Regions from separate parts of the Cellulosimicrobium sp. RS genome, predicted to be linked through region 2. Evidence: predicted binding sites of a transcription regulator. Region 2 holds the regulator's gene; each other region holds the start of a gene.
The links. The regulator HrcA, encoded in region 2, represses chaperone genes, less so after heat shock. The targets are predictions, from matches to a motif close to TTNGCACTCGNNNNNNNCGAGTGCNAA.

Region 1 (5,569 bases), on a different contig from region 2:
GCCTCGTTCCCCGCGCGCAGCGTGATGTCCCACAGGCCGGTGAGGTCGGGCTTGCCGAAGATCGCCCCGATGAGGGGGTTGATGAAGTCCTCGACGATCGCCGTGACGACCCCGGAGAACGCGGCCCCGATGACGACGCCGACCGCCAGGTCGATCGCGTTGCCGCGGAGCACGAACTCCTTGAACCCTTGGAACACGCCCTTCATGTGCTGCTTCCCTCTCCTGTCGACGGGCACGCGTGGCGGCGGCGCCACGACACGTGCACGCGTGATCCTGCCAACGGGCGCGGCGACCGGCAACGGCTTCGCCCGGCGGGTCGGCGGTCTCACGGAGTCGTCACGGGACCAGGACGGCCGTGACCGGGGCGTGCCCGGACCGCGCCGCCAGCCGGACGGCCTCCTCGGGGCGCACCGCGACGAGGGTCACGACGTCGGAGCCTGACCCACCGGTGCCGAGCAGGCCGCCGCCGTCGTCGGGCTCGGGTGCCGGCACGACGACCGCGGCGCGGGCCAGGTACGGGTCGTCCGGGGGAGCGGACCCCGTCTCCGCGGGTTCCGTGGGTGCCGGGGCGAGCGCGGGGTCGCCCGCGGCCAGCAGGTCGACGCGGTCGCCCGGCTCGAGGAGCGCGGCGACGCCCGGGTCGAGCCGGACGGGGGCGACCACGGTCCCGTCGGGCGCCCCGGCGGCGAGCTCTCCTCCGCCGACGAGGCCGTCCTGGAGGAGCGTGCCCTCCGGCAGGGCGACGGTCGCGCGGCGTCCGACGACGTCGTCGGCCCGGGCCGGTGCCCCGGCGGGCAGGAGGGAGGCCGGGACGTGGTCCACCCGCACGTCGGGTGCCGCGAGCGTGGTGCCGGGCGGCACGGCGCGGGCCGTCACGACGGCGGGAGCCGTCGGCGGGGGTGGGGGCCGCAGCGCACCGACGACGACCGACGCGGCGAGCCCGCAGCACAGCGCGGCGACCACGAACCGGGACCGCCACCACAGGCCGTGCAGCAGCCGCCGTCGGGCGGCGGCGCGGCCGGGGTGGGCTGACGGGTCGGGCGGGCGGGAGGAGCGAGGCATGGCGCGACCGTAGCCGCGCGCGGCGAGCCGGTGGCCGCGGTGCGCGGCGGTCTGTGGACGACGCGGCACGCGGGCCGCGCACCGTGAGCCGACCGACCCGCTGTGGTCGGCCGCGCACCGGTGCGGTGCCACGACGGAGCCCGGGCGCGTCAGGGGAGAGCGACCCGACGGCGCCGCGTCAGGTCAGGACGACGCGGCAGAGCTGCTCGACGCGCCGCCCGAGCCCGTGCCGCCCGACGACGAGGACGACCCCGCCGACGACGACGAGGACGAGGACGTGCTGGACGTCGAGGCGGCGGGCGCCGTCGACGTCTTCCCGCCGGACCGCGAGTCCGTGCGGTAGAAGCCGGAACCCTTGAACGTCACGCCCACGGAGGAGAACACCTTGCGCAGGCGGCCCGAGCACTCGGGGCACACCGTGAGGGCGTCGTCGCTGAACGACTGGTGGATGTCGAAGGCGTGACCGCAGGCGGTGCAGGTGTAGGCGTAGGTGGGCACGGGTTCTCCTCGTTCACGAGACGGCCGTCGAGGCGGCCACCGGCGGGTCGGGATCGGGACGGTCTCGGCCTGGTCGACGGTGTCAACACCGCCTGGCACTCGAAACTTCCGAGTGCTAATCATACGCGGACCGGCGCCCGGGCAGGGCCGGGGTAGTCTCGCATCCGTGTCTGCGCACGAACCCGCCGAGGCCCCCGCCGGTGACCCCGCCACCGGTGCCGACCCCGCGACCCCGGGCGAGGCCGCGGCCCCGCCGCGGCGCCGTCGCCGGTCCACGCGACGGCGCGTCCTGATCGGCGTGGCGGCACTGCTCGTCGTCGCGCTCGTCGCAGGTGCCGCGTTCGTCGTGGTCACCGTCCGGCGCCCGCTCCCGCAGGCGTCCGGCGAGATCTCCGTGCCCGGCCTCGGCAGCGAGGTGACCGTGCTGCGCGACGCCCAGGGCGTGCCGCAGATCTACGCCGACACCCCCGAGGACCTCTTCCGCGCCCAGGGCTACGTCCAGGCGCAGGACCGCTTCTTCGAGATGGACTACCGCCGGCACGTCACGTCGGGGCGGCTCGCCGAGCTCGTCGGCGACAACCCGGACGCGATCGCCGCCGACACCGTGACGCGCACGTTCGGCTGGCGCCAGGTCGCGGAGGAGGAGTGGGACGTCGTCTCCCCCGAGACGAAGGCGTACCTGCAGGCGTACGCGGAGGGCGTGAACGCCTACCTGGAGGACCGCAGCCCGTCGGAGATCGCGCTCGAGTACACGGTGCTGGGGCTGCAAGTCGACGTCGCCGAGCCCGAGCCCTGGGACCCGGTCGACTCGCTCGCGTGGCTCAAGGCGATGGCCTGGGACCTGCGCGGCAACTACGACGACGAGCTCGACCGCGCGCTGGCCTACGGCACGCTCCAGGACACGGCGCGCGTCGCGGAGCTGTTCCCCGCCTACCCGTCCGAGCTCAACGCGCCGATCCTCGACCCCGGCGAGCTCGAGAACCCGCAGGAGGTCGCGCTCGACCTGGGCCCGCAGGCCCGCGCCGAGTACGGCTCCGACCACCTCCAGGCCGCGCTCGAGGCCGCGGACCGCGCGCTCGGCGCCGTCCCCGTGCTCATCGGGCGCGGCGAGGGCACCGGCTCGAACTCGTGGGTCGTCTCCGGCGAGCACACGGCGTCGGGCAAGCCGATCCTCGCGAACGACCCGCACCTCGCCCTCGGGGCACCCGGTATCTGGGCGCAGGTGGGGCTGCACTGCAACGAGGTCTCCCCGGCGTGCGGGTTCGACGTCGCGGGCTTCTCGTTCGCCGGCTTCCCCGGCGTGGTCATCGGGCACAACGCCCAGCTCGCCTGGGGCCTGACGAACATGGGCGCCGATGTCACCGACTTCTTCGTCGAGCGCGTGCGCGACGACACCTACCTCCGCGGCGACGAGTGGGTCCCGCTGGAGTCCCGCACCGAGACGCTGCGCGTCGCCGGGGGCGACGACATCGAGATCGAGGTCCGCTCGACGCTCCACGGGCCGATCGTCTCCGAGGCGATCCCGGCGACGGACGCGGCCGTCGACACGCCCGCGCTGGACACGCGGCTGGGGGAGTACGCCGTCGCGCTCCAGTGGACCGCGCTCGAGCCGGGCCGCACCGCCGACGCCGTCTTCGCGTTCAACCTCGCGCAGGACGCCGAGGACATGCAGGCGGCCGCCGCGCTCTTCGAGGTGCCCGCCCAGAACATCGTCTTCGCGACGGCGGACGGCCACATCGGCTACCAGGCGCCCGGGAAGATCCCGGTCCGCCAGGCGGTCCCCGACGCCGAGGTGCCCTCCGACGGCACGTGGCCGCGCGACGGCTCCGACGAGCGCTACGACTGGCAGGGCTACGTCCCCAGCGAGCAGATGCCGCGCGTCGTGGACCCGGCCGAGGGCTTCATCGTGGCCGCCAACCAGGCGGTGCTGCCGGACGGCGTCGCGCCGTTCCTCACGACCGACTGGGACTACGGGTACCGCTCGCAGCGCATCCGCCAGCTCCTGGAGGCCGAGATCTCGGCCGGGCGCACCGTGGACGTCGACACGATGAACGAGATCCAGGTCGACGACCGCAGCCCGTACGCCGAGGTGCTCGTCCAGGCCCTGCTCGAGCAGGAGATCGACGACGACTTCGCCGCCGAGGGCCAGCAGCTCCTCGCGGACTGGGACTACCGGACCGACACCGACTCCGCCGCGGCGGCGTACTTCGCGGCCGTGTGGCGGAACCTGCTCCAGCTCACCTTCTGGGACGACCTGCCCGAGTCGGCGCGGCCGGGTGGCGGCAGCCGCTGGCTCGCCGTCGTGCAGAACCTCCTCGAGAACCCGACCGACCCGTTCTGGGACGACCGCCAGACCGTCAGCGTCGTCGAGACGCGCGACGAGGTGCTCACGCAGGCGCTCGTCTCCGCGCGCCTCGACCTCACCGTCGAGCAGAGCAAGCAGCCGTCGGACTGGGCGTGGGGCAAGATCCACGTGCTCGCCCTGAAGCACCCCGTGCTGGGCGGCGAGTCGATCCCGGGGCCGGTGCGCGACTACGTCAACCCGACCCCGGTCGGCATGCCCGGTGGGTCGTCGATCGTCAACGCGACCGCATGGGACGCCGCGTCCGGGTCGTTCGACGTGACGGCCGGGCCGTCGATGCGCATGGTCGTCGACCTCGGCGACCTCGACCGCTCGACGTGGGTGACCGTCACGGGCACCTCCGGGCACCCGGCGTCGAAGCACTACGCGGACCAGCTGAAGACCTGGTCCCGCGGCGAGACGTACGCGTGGCCGTTCTCCACCGAGGCGGTCGCCGAGGCGAGCAAGGACGAGCTCACCCTCGTGCCGTAGCGGAGCCGCCGGCGCCTCCGCCCCGTGCGCGGGCGCGGTGGCGGACGGCGTGAGGGCGGACGGCGCGGCCCGCTACGGCAGCCAGCGCCAGCCGAGGGGCGTCGCGACGGCGTCGACCGTGCGGTCGTGCGGCTCGACCGGGAGCGGTCGGTCGCTCGCGTCGTAGACCTCCTCCGGGAACACGACGGCCACGACCTTGGTGCCGGGGCGCACGTGCTCGAGCGCGCGGTCGTACCACCCGCCGCCCTGGCCAAGCCGGACGCCGCGCGAGTCGACGGCGAGCGCGGGCGCGACGACGACGTCGGCCTCGGCGATGGCCTCCGGACCCAGGGTCGGGGTGCCGGGCTCGGGCGGGCGCCCGGGCGCGCGGACCTGGAGGTCGGCGGGCCCGTCGTAGACCGCCCAGTCCCGCTGGAGCCCCGCGCCGAGCACGGGGAGCAGCAGGCGGACGCCGCGCGCGGCGAGGCGCTCGAGCATCGCCGACGTGCCGGGTTCACCCGGGCGCGCGGCGTAGGTTGCGACGCACGTGGCGGCGGCGACCTCGGGGATGGTCTCGACGACGTCGGCGATGGCGGCGTCCGCTTCCTTGCGGAGCCGCTCCGACCGCGCCTGACGGTGGGTGCGGATGGCCTTGCGGAGGATCTCCTTCGCGTCCTCGGCTTCGATGCTTCCGTGCAGGGGGTATGGCTGGACCGGGCCACTCATGTCCCTATTGTCACCCGGCGCGCGCGTCCGCGCCGACGCCGCGCGGGTGACCTTCGGCCCCGGAGGCCCGGAGCGGGTTCCGCGGACGCGTCCCGGGTGCCTATGATCGGAGGGAGCCAGTAGTTCGGACTCCTGACAAATGGGTCGCCGTCCGACAGAGGTGCCGACAGTGAGGACGCCATGACCGCGACGACCGCGAACCCCACCGAGACCACCCCACGAGGGGGCGCCCACCCGAGGACCGGTCGTGCCGCCGTCGTGCTCGCCGCGGGCCACGACGACGCGTCGCGCGAGCTCCTGTCGCGGCCCTTGGGCGACGCGACGGTCGTCGAGCTGGCGGTCGCGAACGTCCGCCGCGTCGTCGACGCGGGCCGCATCGTCGTGGTCGTGTCGCCCGACGACCCGACCGTGCGCGAGCTGCTCGGCGAGGACGTCGTCTACGTGGAGCAGGAGTCGCCGCTCGGCACGGGC
Region 2 (5,569 bases):
CGCGTTCTTCACGCGCGGCGCGCTCGACGAGGTGGACGGGCGTCGACCCGACGTCGCCGCGTTCTTCCGCATCGGCAACGTGCTCAACGTGCTGCTCGCGGCGCTCATCGTCGGCATCCTGTCCGGCATCGGGTTCTTCCTGTGCGTCCTGCCCGGGCTCGCGATGCTGCTGTTCTCGGCGTTCGTGTACCACGTCGCGCTCGACCAGGGCGTCGACGCGATCACGGCGATCCGCACGAGCTTCTCGCTCGTCGCGAAGAACTTCGGGCAGGTGTTCCTGCTCCTGCTCGCCCTCGTCGGGATCAACATCCTCGGCGCGATCCCGTGCGGTCTCGGGCTCTTCGTGACGCTCCCGCTGAGCTACGTCGCCGTCGGCTACGCCTACCGCCGTCTCACGGGCGGCGTGCCCGCCGCCTGACATCCGGCTGCAACCCTCGCCGCGCCCCGGTGCCGCCTGTCGGTACCGGGGCGCGGTGCGTCTCGAGCGCGGTGGGTCCCGGGCGCCCGCGACCGGTCAGGGCGCGGTGACGAAGTCGATGAGCTCCTCGACCCGCCCGAGCAGCGACGGCTCCAGGTCGGCGTAGGTGCGCACCGTGCCGAGGATGCGCTGCCACGCGCGGCCGACGTCCTCCGCGGTCTGCGCCGGCCAGCCGAGCTCGCGCAGGATCCCGCGCTTCCACTCCGTGCCGCGCTCGATCACGGGCCACCGCTCGAGGCCGATCCGGGCCGGCTTCACCGCCTGCCAGACGTCGACGTACGGGTGCCCGAGCACGAGCACCGTGCCCGCGGGCGACCGCCGCAGCGCCTCGTCGGCGATCCGCCGCTCCTTGCTGCCGGGCACGAGGTGGTCCACGAGCACGCCCACGCGACGCTGCGGCGTCGGGCCGAAGTCCGCGAGCGCCGCCGCGAGGTCGTCGACGCCGTGCAGCGGCTCGACGACGACCCCCTCCACGCGCAGGTCGTCGCCCCACACCTTCTCGACGAGCTCGGCGTCGTGCTTGCCCTCGACCCAGATGCGGCTCCCGCGCGCGACGCGCGCCCGCTGCCCGACGACGGCCCGCGAGCCCGAGGCCGTGCGCGTCGGCGCGGCGGGGGCGCGGGAGGTGACGGGCGGGGTGAGCTCGACGGGTGCGCCGTCGACCCAGAAGCCCGGCCCGAGCGGGAACGTGCGGGTCCGGCCCGCGCGGTCCTCGAGCACGACGACGTGCATCCCGCCCGACTTCTCGACCCGGACCACGGCCCCGACCCACCCGGTCTGCACCTCCTCGACGACGAGGCCGCGCTCCGCGGGCTGCGGGCGCGACACGGGCCGCGCGCGGTGGTGGGTGGGGGCGGGCGTGCCGCCGAGGACGTCGGAGCCGTAGCGGTCGAAGGACACGGCGTCACCCTAGGCCAGCGTCTGCCGCTCACCACCGAGATCGCCCCGTGCGTCGCGGGATCGGCCTCCCGCGGGGAGGTCCCGGGCGCCCGGCCCGGCCGCGCACGGCGGCTCCCGGCGCGCGCGCCCCCGGCGCGGGGTGGTACCACGGACCGATGAGCCAGCAGCGCGCGGAGCCGGACCCGAACCGCTGGCGCGTGCTGCCGGTCTGCCTCGCGGTGGGCTTCATCACGACGCTCGACGTGTCGATCGTCAACGTGGCCCTGCCGTCGATCGAGTCGTCGCTCGACGCGGGCCCGACCCAGCTCCAGCTCGTCGTCGCCGGCTACACGCTCGCGTTCGGGCTCGCGCTGGTGCCCGCCGGGCGCCTGGGCGACGCGGGCGCACGACGACCGCTCTTCATCGCGGGCCTCCTGGGCTTCGCGCTCATGAGCCTCGCGTCCGGGCTCGCGCCGACCGACACGTGGCTCGGCGTCGCGCGCCTGCTCCAGGGCGTGAGCGCGGGCGTCCTCAACCCGCAGGTCGTCGGTCTCATCCAGCAGCAGTTCCGCGGGTACGAGCGCGGGCGCGCGTTCGGCATGTTCGGCGCGACCATCGGCGTCTCGACGGCGCTCGGGCCCCTGCTGGGCGGGCTCATCATCGCCGCGGCGGGCCCGGAGACGGGGTGGCGGTGGGTGTTCCTCGTGAACATCCCCGTCGTCGCCGTGCTCCTGCCCTTCGCGTGGCGCCTCGTGCCCGGGCCGCCGCGCACCGGGTCGGGCGCGGCGCGCGGGCCGCGCCGGCTGGACCTCGTCGGGCTGGGCCTGCTCGGCGCCGCGACCCTCGGCGTGATGATGCCGTTCGTCACGACGACGGGCCGCGGCGACGACGCGTCGCGCTGGTGGTGGCTCGTGCCGGCCGCGGCCGCCGTGGTGGCCGCCGTCGGGTGGGAGCGGCGCTACCAGCGGCGCACGGGCGAGGCCGTGCTCGACCCGCAGGTCGTGGGGCTCGGGTCCTTCCGCAACGGCGCGCTGCTCGGCCTCGCGTACTTCGCCGGGTTCACGGGCATCTTCCTCGTCGTCACGCTCTACCTCCAGGACGAGCTGGGGTACACGCCGCTCCAGGCGGGGCTCGTCGGCACGCCGTTCGCGGTCGCGTCGGGCGTGTCGGCGTGGTTCTCGGGCCGCTGGGTCGCGCGCTGGGGCCGCGAGCTCGTCGTCGGCGGCGTCGTGCTCGTGCTCGTGGGGGTGGTCGCGGCGGAGGTCGTCGTGCGCACGCTCGGGGACGACCCGGGCGCCGTCGGCCCGGCGCTCGCGGTCGCGCTGCTCGTCGCGGGCGCGGGCAGCGGGACGGTCATCGCGCCGAACCAGACGCTCACGCTGTCCGAGGTGCCGGTGAGCCGGGCCGGGGTGGCGGGCAGCATGCTGCAGCTCGGCCAGCGCATCGGGTCGGCCGTCGGGATCTCCGTGGTCCTGTCCGTCTACTACGGCGGGCTCGCGAGCGGCGACTCGGCGGCGGACGCGACCGGGCGCGCGCTCCTGGTGACGATCGGCCTCGTCGCGGTCGCGCTCGTCGTCGGCCTCCTCGACCTGCGTTCGCGACGAGCGGAGGACCGCCGGACGGGCCGCGCGGACGCGTAGGATTGGCACTCGGAGGTCGAGAGTGCCGACTCCCGCACGCCCGCCCGGGCGGCGACGGTGCGGCACGCGGGAGGTGGACGTGAGCGAGGAGCGCCGGCTCGAGGTGCTGCGGGCCATCGTCGAGGACTACGTCCTCACGCGCGAGCCCGTGGGTTCGCGCGTGCTCACCGAGCGCCACAGCCTCGGCGTCTCGCCCGCCACGATCCGCAACGACATGGCGGCTCTCGAGGACGCGGGGTACATCGCCCAGCCGCACACGTCCGCGGGCCGGATCCCGACGGACAAGGGATACCGGCTCTTCGTGGACCGCCTCTCGGGCGTCAAGCCGCTGTCCGCGCCGGAGAAGCGCGCCATCGAGACCTTCCTGTCCGAGGGCGTGGACCTCGACGACGTCATCGCGCGCGCCGGGCGCCTGCTCGCCCAGCTCACCGGCCAGGTCGCCGTCGTGCAGTACCCGTCGCTGAGCCGGTCGGGCCTGCGCCACCTCGAGCTCGTGCCCGTCGGCGAGTCGCGGCTCCTCGTCGTCATCATCACGGACACGGGTCGCGTCGAGCAGCGCACGCTCGAGGTCGCGAGCCTGCCGGACGAGGGCACGCTCGTCGAGGTGCGCGCGCGGCTCAACGCCGCGGCCGCGGGCAAGCGCCTCACGGACCTCGCGCCCGGCCTCGCCGCCGTGACCGAGAGCTTCCACCCCGACGACGCCCCGCTCGTCCGCGCGGTGGGCGACCTCGTCGCCCAGACGCTCGCGGAGGAGAGCGAGGAGCGCCTCGTCCTCGCGGGCACGGCGAACCTCGCGCGCGCGGGCATGCGGTTCGAGCACGCGCTGCGCCCCGTCCTCGAGGCGCTCGAGGAGCAGGTCGTCCTGCTCGGGCTGCTCACCGAGATGGCCGCCGAGTCGGGCGTGAGCGTCCGGATCGGTCGCGAGACCCAGCTCGAGGGCCTCGCGGAGACCTCCGTCGTGACGACCGGTTACGGTAACGACGGTGACACGGTCGCGCTCGTCGGCTCGATCGGGCCGACCCGCATGGACTACCCCGGCACCATCGCGGCGGTGCGCGCGGTCGCGCGCTACCTGTCACGGGTGCTCGGCACGTGAGCCCCGCGGTCTCCCCGCCCGCGGCGGGCCCGCTCGACGACCACCCCCGACCCCTCCCGACCGGCCCCGCGCCGGCCTCACGACCCGCACCAGCAGAGAGTGACGTGTGAGCGACTACTACGAGATCCTCGGCGTGGCCCGTGACGCCAGCCAGGACCAGATCAAGAAGGCGTACCGCAAGCTCGCGCGCGAGCTGCACCCGGACGTCGCGGGCGAGGAGGCGGGCGACCGCTTCAAGGACGTCGCGCGCGCCTACGAGGTGCTGTCCAACCCGGAGAAGCGCCAGCAGTACGACCTCGGCGTCGACCCCAGCGCCCCCGGCGGCGGGGGCGGCGGCCCCATGGGCGGCGGCTTCGGCTTCCAGGACATCTTCGAGACGTTCTTCGGCGGCGCCCAGGCGCAGCAGGGCCCGATCCCGCGCGCCCGCCGCGGCCAGGACGCGCTCGTGCGGCTCGACATCGACCTCTCCGAGGCGACGTTCGGCGCGCAGCGCGAGCTCCAGGTCGACACGGCGGTCGTGTGCGGCACGTGCGGCGGCACCTGCTGCCGTCCGGGCACCTCGCCCCGCACGTGCGAGGTGTGCCACGGCCGCGGCACGGTCCAGCGCGTCGCGCGCTCGTTCCTCGGCCAGGTCATGACGAGCGCGCCGTGCGCCGCGTGCCAGGGCTTCGGCACGGTCATCCCCGAGCCGTGCGCGGAGTGCTCGGGCGAGGGCCGCGTGCGCAGCCGCCGCAGCATCACGGTCAACGTCCCGGCGGGCGTCGACACGGGCACGCGCATCAAGCTCACCGCGCAGGGCGAGGTCGGCCCGGCCGGCGGCCCCGCGGGCGACCTGTACGTCGAGATCCGCGAGCGCAACCACGACACGTTCGTGCGCCGCGGCGACGACCTGCACTGCACCCTCCAGGTGCCCATGACGGCGGCCGCCCTCGGCACCGTGCTCGAGCTGGAGACGCTCGACGGGCTCCAGGAGATCGACCTGCGCCCCGGCACGCAGCCGAACCAGATCGTCACGCTGAAGAACCTCGGCGTCGGGCACCTGCACGGCAGCGGGCGCGGCGACCTCAACGTGCACATCGAGGTCCAGGTGCCGACGGCCCTCGACCCCGAGCAGGAGCAGCTCCTGCGCTCGCTCGCCGCGCTGCGCGGCGAGGAGCGGCCCGAGCCCCGGCTCGCCGCCGCGCACCCGGGCGTGTTCTCGCGCCTGCGCGACAAGCTCTCCGGCCGCTGAGCGGGGCGCGCGCATGAGTGCTCCGGTGTTCCTCGCCGAGACGGGGATCGACGGCGTCGCGCCCGGCGACCGGTACGTGCTCGACGGCGCGGAGGGCCGGCACGCGGGCGTCGTGCAGCGGCGCGGCGCGGGGGAGCGCGTCGACGTCGTCGACGGCGACGGGCTCCGGCTGCGCTGCGTCGTCGAGCACGCCGAGTCGGGCCGCGTGACGCTCCTCGTGCAGGAGGTGGACCGCGAGCCGGCGC
Region 3 (5,569 bases), on a different contig from region 2:
CGCGCGCGGGAGTGCGCAGGTCCGGTGACGAGAGAGTGCAGGGAGGGAACGATGAGCGAGGCGGCGTACGTGCTCGACGGACCCGACGCGGTCGGCGACCCGACCACCTCGGAGGCGCCGGCGTCGGGCCTGAGCGAGCGGGACCAGGAGATCCTGGCGTTCGAGCGGCAGTGGTGGAAGTACTCGGGCGCCAAGGAGCAGGCGGTGCGCGAGCTGTTCGACATGTCCGCGACGCGCTACTACCAGGTGCTCAACGCGCTCATCGACTCCCCGGCCGCGCTCGCGCACGACCCCATGCTCGTCAAGCGGCTGCGGCGGATGCGGTCCACCCGGCAGCGGGCGCGCACGGCGCGCCGGCTCGAGGGTCTCTGACCCGGGACGACGGGCCGCGCGTGAAGTCCGGGCGAACAGGGCGTTTAGCCGAGAGCCCCGACCGGGCTACCCTGTCGCCGTGACGAAGAGCCGCTACCCCTACGCGCCCGACGAGTTCGACGCGCCCGCGCCGCAGGGTGCGCCCGTGGGGGTGCACCGCACGCCGCGCAGCGGGTGGAGCAAGACGTGGCCGTTCCTGCTGGTCGCCGTCGTCTTCGCCGGCCTCGCGTACGGGGGCGTCGCGCTGCTGTCCGACAACGGTGCCACGGAGGACCCGCCGCAGGCGCAGTCCACGGAGCCGCCGCCCGCGGAGACCGAGGAGCCGCCCGCGGCGGAGGAGCCGCCCGCGACCGAGGAGCCGCCGGCCGCGGAGGAGCCGCCCGCGACCGAGGAGACGCCCGAGACCCCGGACCTCGCGACGCTCATGGCGGCGGCCGACCCGAGCGCCTACGTCCGCGTGCTGAACGACAGCGGCATCGGCGGCGAGGCGGCCAAGGGCAAGGACGCCCTCGACGCGCAGGGCTTCAGCAACACCGTCGCCACGGACTACACGAACGGGCCGGCGCCGGTTGACGTCACCACGGTCTGGTACGTGCCCGAGCGGAGCGACACCGCCGCCGCCGTCGCCGCGACGCTGGGCATCCCCGCGGAGAACGTCGTCCAGGTCGACAGCCTGCGCGAGGGCGACGTCGCGGTGATCATCAAGTCCGAGCTGGCGCCGGTCGGCTGACCCGGACCCCCGGGCCGCCCCGGCCGTGGCACCACGACCTGACGCTGCACCCGCGTGACCTGCTCGTTCGGCCCGGAGTCCGACGAGCGCCACCTGCCGTTCGACCTTCCGTGCACGCCGCCTGCGGGCTAGGCTCGGGCTACCACGGGGCGGCGGTCGCCTCGCGGGCGACGATGCACGAGGAGACGTACATGGCTCAGGGGACCGTGAAGTGGTTCAACGCCGAGAAGGGCTACGGGTTCATCACGCCCGCAGCGGGTGGGCAGGACCTCTTCGTGCACTTCAGCGCGATCCAGACGGACGGCTACCGCACGCTCGACGAGGGCCAGGAGGTCGAGTTCGAGCTCGGCCAGGGCAGCAAGGGCCCGCAGGCCGAGCAGGTGCGGCCGCTCTGAGCCCGGCTCCGAGGGTCGCGTGACGGAGGATCTCGACGCCGTCGTCGTCGGTTCGGGCCCCAACGGCCTGGCCGCCGCCGTGACCCTCGCACGCGCCGGTCTCTCCGTGCGCGTGCTGGAGGCGCAGCCGACGTCGGGCGGCGGAGCCCGCACGCTCGACCTCGGGCTGGCCGACGGCGTCGTGCACGACGTGTGCTCGGCGGTGCACCCGATGGCGTGGGCGTCGCCGTTCTTCGAGGCGTTCGACCTCGGCGCGCGCGGCGTGGAGCTGCTCGTGCCGGAGGTCTCGTACGCCCACCCCCTCGACGGGGGTCGCGCGGGCGTCGCCTATCACGACCTCGAGCGCACGGTCGAGCGGCTCGGGGTGGACGGCGCCGCCTGGCGCGCCCTGCTCGGCCCGCTCGCCGAGGGGTGGCGCGACGTCGTCGCGGTCGCCCTCGGGGACAAGCGCTCGGTGCCGGGACGCGTGCTCACGCCGAGCGGCGCAGGTGTGACGGCCCGGTTCGGCGCGGCGGTGCTCGAGCAGGGGAGCCCCGCGTGGACGCGGCGCTTCCGCACCGACGAGGCGGGCGCGCTCCTCACGGGCGTCGCGGCGCACGCGATCTCCCGCCTCCCGTCGCTCGCCGCGGCCGGGACGGCGGTGCTGCTGGCGTCGCTCGGCCACGCGCCGGGCGGATGGCCGCTGCCTCGCGGCGGCTCCGGCGCGATCGTCGCCGCGCTCGAGGACGACCTGCGCGCCCACGGGGGCGACGTCGTCACGGGCCACCGGGTCGGCTCGCGCGCCGACCTCCCGCGGGCTCGCGCCTACGTGTTCGACACGACGCCGCGCGTCGTCGCGGACGTGTTCGCGGACCGGCTCCCGCCGCGCGCGGAGGACGCGCTGCGCCGGTTCCGGCACGGCGACGCCGCCGCGAAGGTCGACCTCGTGCTCTCCGGGCCTGTGCCCTGGGCAGACCCGGAGCTGGGGCGCGCGGGGACCGTGCACCTCGGCGGGACGCGCGCCGAGATGGCGCGCAGCGAGGCCGACGTCGCGGCCGGTCGCCACGCCGCCCGGCCCGTGGTGCTCGTGAGCGACCCGACCGTCGTCGACCCCGGGCGCGGGGCGGGCGGGCTGCGCCCGCTGTGGACCTACGCGCACGTGCCCGCGGGGTCGACGCGCGACGTGACGGAGGACGTCGTCGCGCAGGTCGAGCGGTTCGCGCCGGGCTTCCGGGACGTCGTCGTGGCGTCGCGCTGCGTGCCCGCGGCGGAGATGGCGGCGCACGACGAGAGCTACGTGGGCGGCGACATCGCGGGCGGTGCCGTGAGCATGTGGCAGATGGTCGCGCGGCCCACGCCCCGGTTCGACCCCTACGCCGTCGGGCTGGAGGGCGTCTACCTGTGCTCGGCGTCCACGCCGCCCGGGCCGGGCGTGCACGGCCTCGGGGGCTGGTACGCCGCGCAACGGGTGCTGAGGCGCGAGTTCGACGTGCGCGACGCGCCCGACCTGGCGCCCGTCGCGACGAGCGGCGCGACCACCCGGTAGCCCCGGCGCGCCGGCCGCGGCGGACCGGGAGAGCCCAGGAGGACCGTCAGCCCGCGCCGCCCGGCGTGCCCTGGTTGCCGAGCTCCACGAGCGCGAGCACGACGAGCGCGGAGCTCCACGACAGCGGCGCGACGGCGGCGGGCGAGCCGTCGGCGAGGACCTTCTCCGGGATGGCCCCGGACGCGGTGCGGTGGTCGTCGACCCAGCGGAGCCACTCCTCGGCGTCGGCGCGGTCCTCGGGGTCGGACGACGACGCCGCCGCCAGCGCGTACAGCGTGGTCTGGGGGGTCCACGAGATGCCGTCGGCGCGCCAGCCCGCGCCCGGCGCGAGCCCGCCGGCCGGGCGCAGCATCTCGCGCACGGACGCGCGCCAGGCCTCGTCCGCCCCGGCGAGCGGCTCCGGCTGGAACGGCGGCAGCACAAACGCGGTCGAGGCGTCGCGCGCGCCGCCCGTGACGTGGCGCGGGTAGCCCTGGGACCCGAACGAGCGCTCGACCGCCATGCGCAGACGGGCGGCGGCGAGGGTCGCCTCGTGCGCGCGCGGCGCCTCGCCCGCGGCCGCGTACACGTCCGCCGCGGCCTCCAGGCCCGCGAGCAGCGGTCCGGCGGTCCCGAGCGTGAGGGACGTGGGCTCGACCTCCCAGTAGTCGCTCGACGGCGGCGGCAGCGGGTCCTCGCCGTCGACGAGCCCGAGCGCGTGGTCCGTCGCGGCGTCGACCAGCGGGCGCAGCTCGGCGGCCACCTCGGGGCGGTCCGCGGCGGGCGTCTCCTCCAGCACGACGTCGGTGGCCCACAGGACCCAGCCGACGCCGTCGGACTGGATGCCCCGGTCGTCCGGGACCCCCGACCCGTCGGGGAGGTAGCGCGCGTGGAACGAGCCGTCGTCCTCCTGGACCCGGGCGAGGAAGCCGAGGACGGCGCGCGCGTCGTCGACGTGACCGGTGCGTGCGAACGCCGCCGCGGTGAACGACGCGTCGCGCGGCCACACGTAGCGCCACCTGGGCGACGGCGCGGCGAGGGCGGCGCCGTCGTCGAGCGTCAGCGCGCGCAGGTCGAGGAGGGCCGCCTCGCCGAGCGCGGCGAACGGCCCGCCTGTCCCCGGTACGACGCCGGACGCGAGCCAGGCCCGCGACGCGGTGGCGGTCTGGTGGGCGAGACCGGGGTCGAGGAGGGCCGTCGCGTCGAGGCGCGCCCCGGCGACCTGCGCGAGCCGGTCCGCCTCGCCGTCCGCGGGGTCGACGCCCGCGGCGAGCGCGCCGGGGTCGAGCGCCGCCGGGTCGAGCACGCGGCTGCCCTCGAGGTAGGTCGCGCCCACGCCGGGCGCGAGGCGCAGCACCGCGGGGCCGCCGTCGGGCCCGGTCGTCACCGCGACGCCGTCCTGGTAGAGGTCGATGTGCTCGCCCGAGGGCGCCGCGACCGCGGTCGCGGCGGTCAGGCCGAGGGCAGGGACCAGCACGAAGCCGGCCAGGGCTGCGAGGGGGCGCCACGACGGTGTTGCGCGGATCACACCGCGCATCCTAGAGCGAGCCGCGCGGCGCTCGGTTTCGCCCCTCGCGATACGCGGCGGCGTGGCGCGCCGCTGTCTTGCACTCGCACCGTGCGAGTGCCAATAATGGCGTTAGCACTCTCGTCACGAGAGTGACAGAAGTGACCAGCGCAGGCAGCCGCTCAGGCGGCTGCGGCGCAACCCACCAGGTCGACAGGTGAGGCCCGCCCTGGCGGCGTGACATGAACGCCGCCGTCGTGGGCCGTCCGTCGCGGGCGCCGGCCGACCGCCATACGCCACCAGCGGAGGATCATTCCCCATGGCCAAGATCATCGCCTTCGACGAGGAGGCTCGTCGGAGCATGGAGCGCGGGCTCAACACGCTCGCCGACACCGTCAAGGTCACCCTCGGCCCCAAGGGCCGCAACGTCGTGCTCGACAAGAAGTGGGGCGCGCCGACCATCACGAACGACGGCGTCTCCATCGCCAAGGAGATCGAGCTCGAGGACCCGTACGAGAAGATCGGTGCGGAGCTCGTCAAGGAGGTCGCCAAGAAGACCGACGACGTCGCGGGTGACGGCACGACCACCGCGACCGTGCTCGCCCAGGCGCTCGTGCGCGAGGGCCTGCGTGTCGTCGCGGCCGGCGCCAACCCGATCGCCGTCAAGCGCGGCATCGAGAAGGCCGTCGACGCGGTGACGGAGCAGCTGCTCAACGCCGCGAAGGACATCGAGACCAAGGAGGAGATCGCCGCCACGGCCGCCATCTCCGCCGGCGACCCCGCGATCGGCGAGCTCATCGCCGAGGCCCTCGACAAGGTGGGCAAGGAGGGCGTCATCACGGTCGAGGAGTCGAACACGTTCGGCCTCGAGCTCGAGCTCACCGAGGGCATGCGCTTCGACAAGGGCTTCCTCGCGCGCTACTTCGAGACGGACCCCGAGCGCCAGGAGGCCGTGCTCGAGGACCCGTACGTCCTCATCGTCGAGTCCAAGATCTCGAACGTGAAGGACCTGCTCCCGGTCCTCGACCAGGTCATGAAGGCCGGCCGCTCGCTCCTCATCA

Region 1: a site for HrcA is predicted at 1,653-1,679, ahead of ACI769_RS16545 (FmdB family zinc ribbon protein). Genes of this name have one in related genera too.
Region 3: a site for HrcA is predicted at 4,606-4,632, ahead of groL (chaperonin GroEL). Genes of this name have one in related genera too.

Annotation. Positions count from the first base shown of each region.
Region 1 covers NZ_JBJXVU010000011.1:87,128-92,696, forward strand. Annotated here, with positions in the region: gene mscL (large conductance mechanosensitive channel protein MscL) at 1-206, opposite strand, end outside; gene ACI769_RS16540 (SAF domain-containing protein) at 337-1,062, opposite strand; gene ACI769_RS16545 (FmdB family zinc ribbon protein) at 1,246-1,560, opposite strand; gene ACI769_RS16550 (penicillin acylase family protein) at 1,850-4,393, shown strand; gene ACI769_RS16555 (5-formyltetrahydrofolate cyclo-ligase) at 4,466-5,098, opposite strand; gene ACI769_RS16560 (NTP transferase domain-containing protein) at 5,279-5,569, shown strand, end outside.
Region 2 covers NZ_JBJXVU010000004.1:225,289-230,857, forward strand. Annotated here, with positions in the region: gene ACI769_RS08450 (hypothetical protein) at 1-418, shown strand, start outside; gene ACI769_RS08455 (DUF3097 domain-containing protein) at 515-1,378, opposite strand; gene ACI769_RS08460 (MFS transporter) at 1,534-2,997, shown strand; gene hrcA (heat-inducible transcriptional repressor HrcA) at 3,077-4,093, shown strand; gene dnaJ (molecular chaperone DnaJ) at 4,200-5,324, shown strand; gene ACI769_RS08475 (16S rRNA (uracil(1498)-N(3))-methyltransferase) at 5,338-5,569, shown strand, end outside.
Region 3 covers NZ_JBJXVU010000011.1:855-6,423, forward strand. Annotated here, with positions in the region: gene ACI769_RS16160 (DUF3263 domain-containing protein) at 52-372, shown strand; gene ACI769_RS16165 (LytR C-terminal domain-containing protein) at 452-1,102, shown strand; gene ACI769_RS16170 (cold-shock protein) at 1,294-1,497, shown strand; gene ACI769_RS16175 (phytoene desaturase family protein) at 1,517-3,022, shown strand; gene ACI769_RS16180 (glycoside hydrolase family 15) at 3,069-4,538, opposite strand; gene groL (chaperonin GroEL) at 4,828-5,569, shown strand, end outside.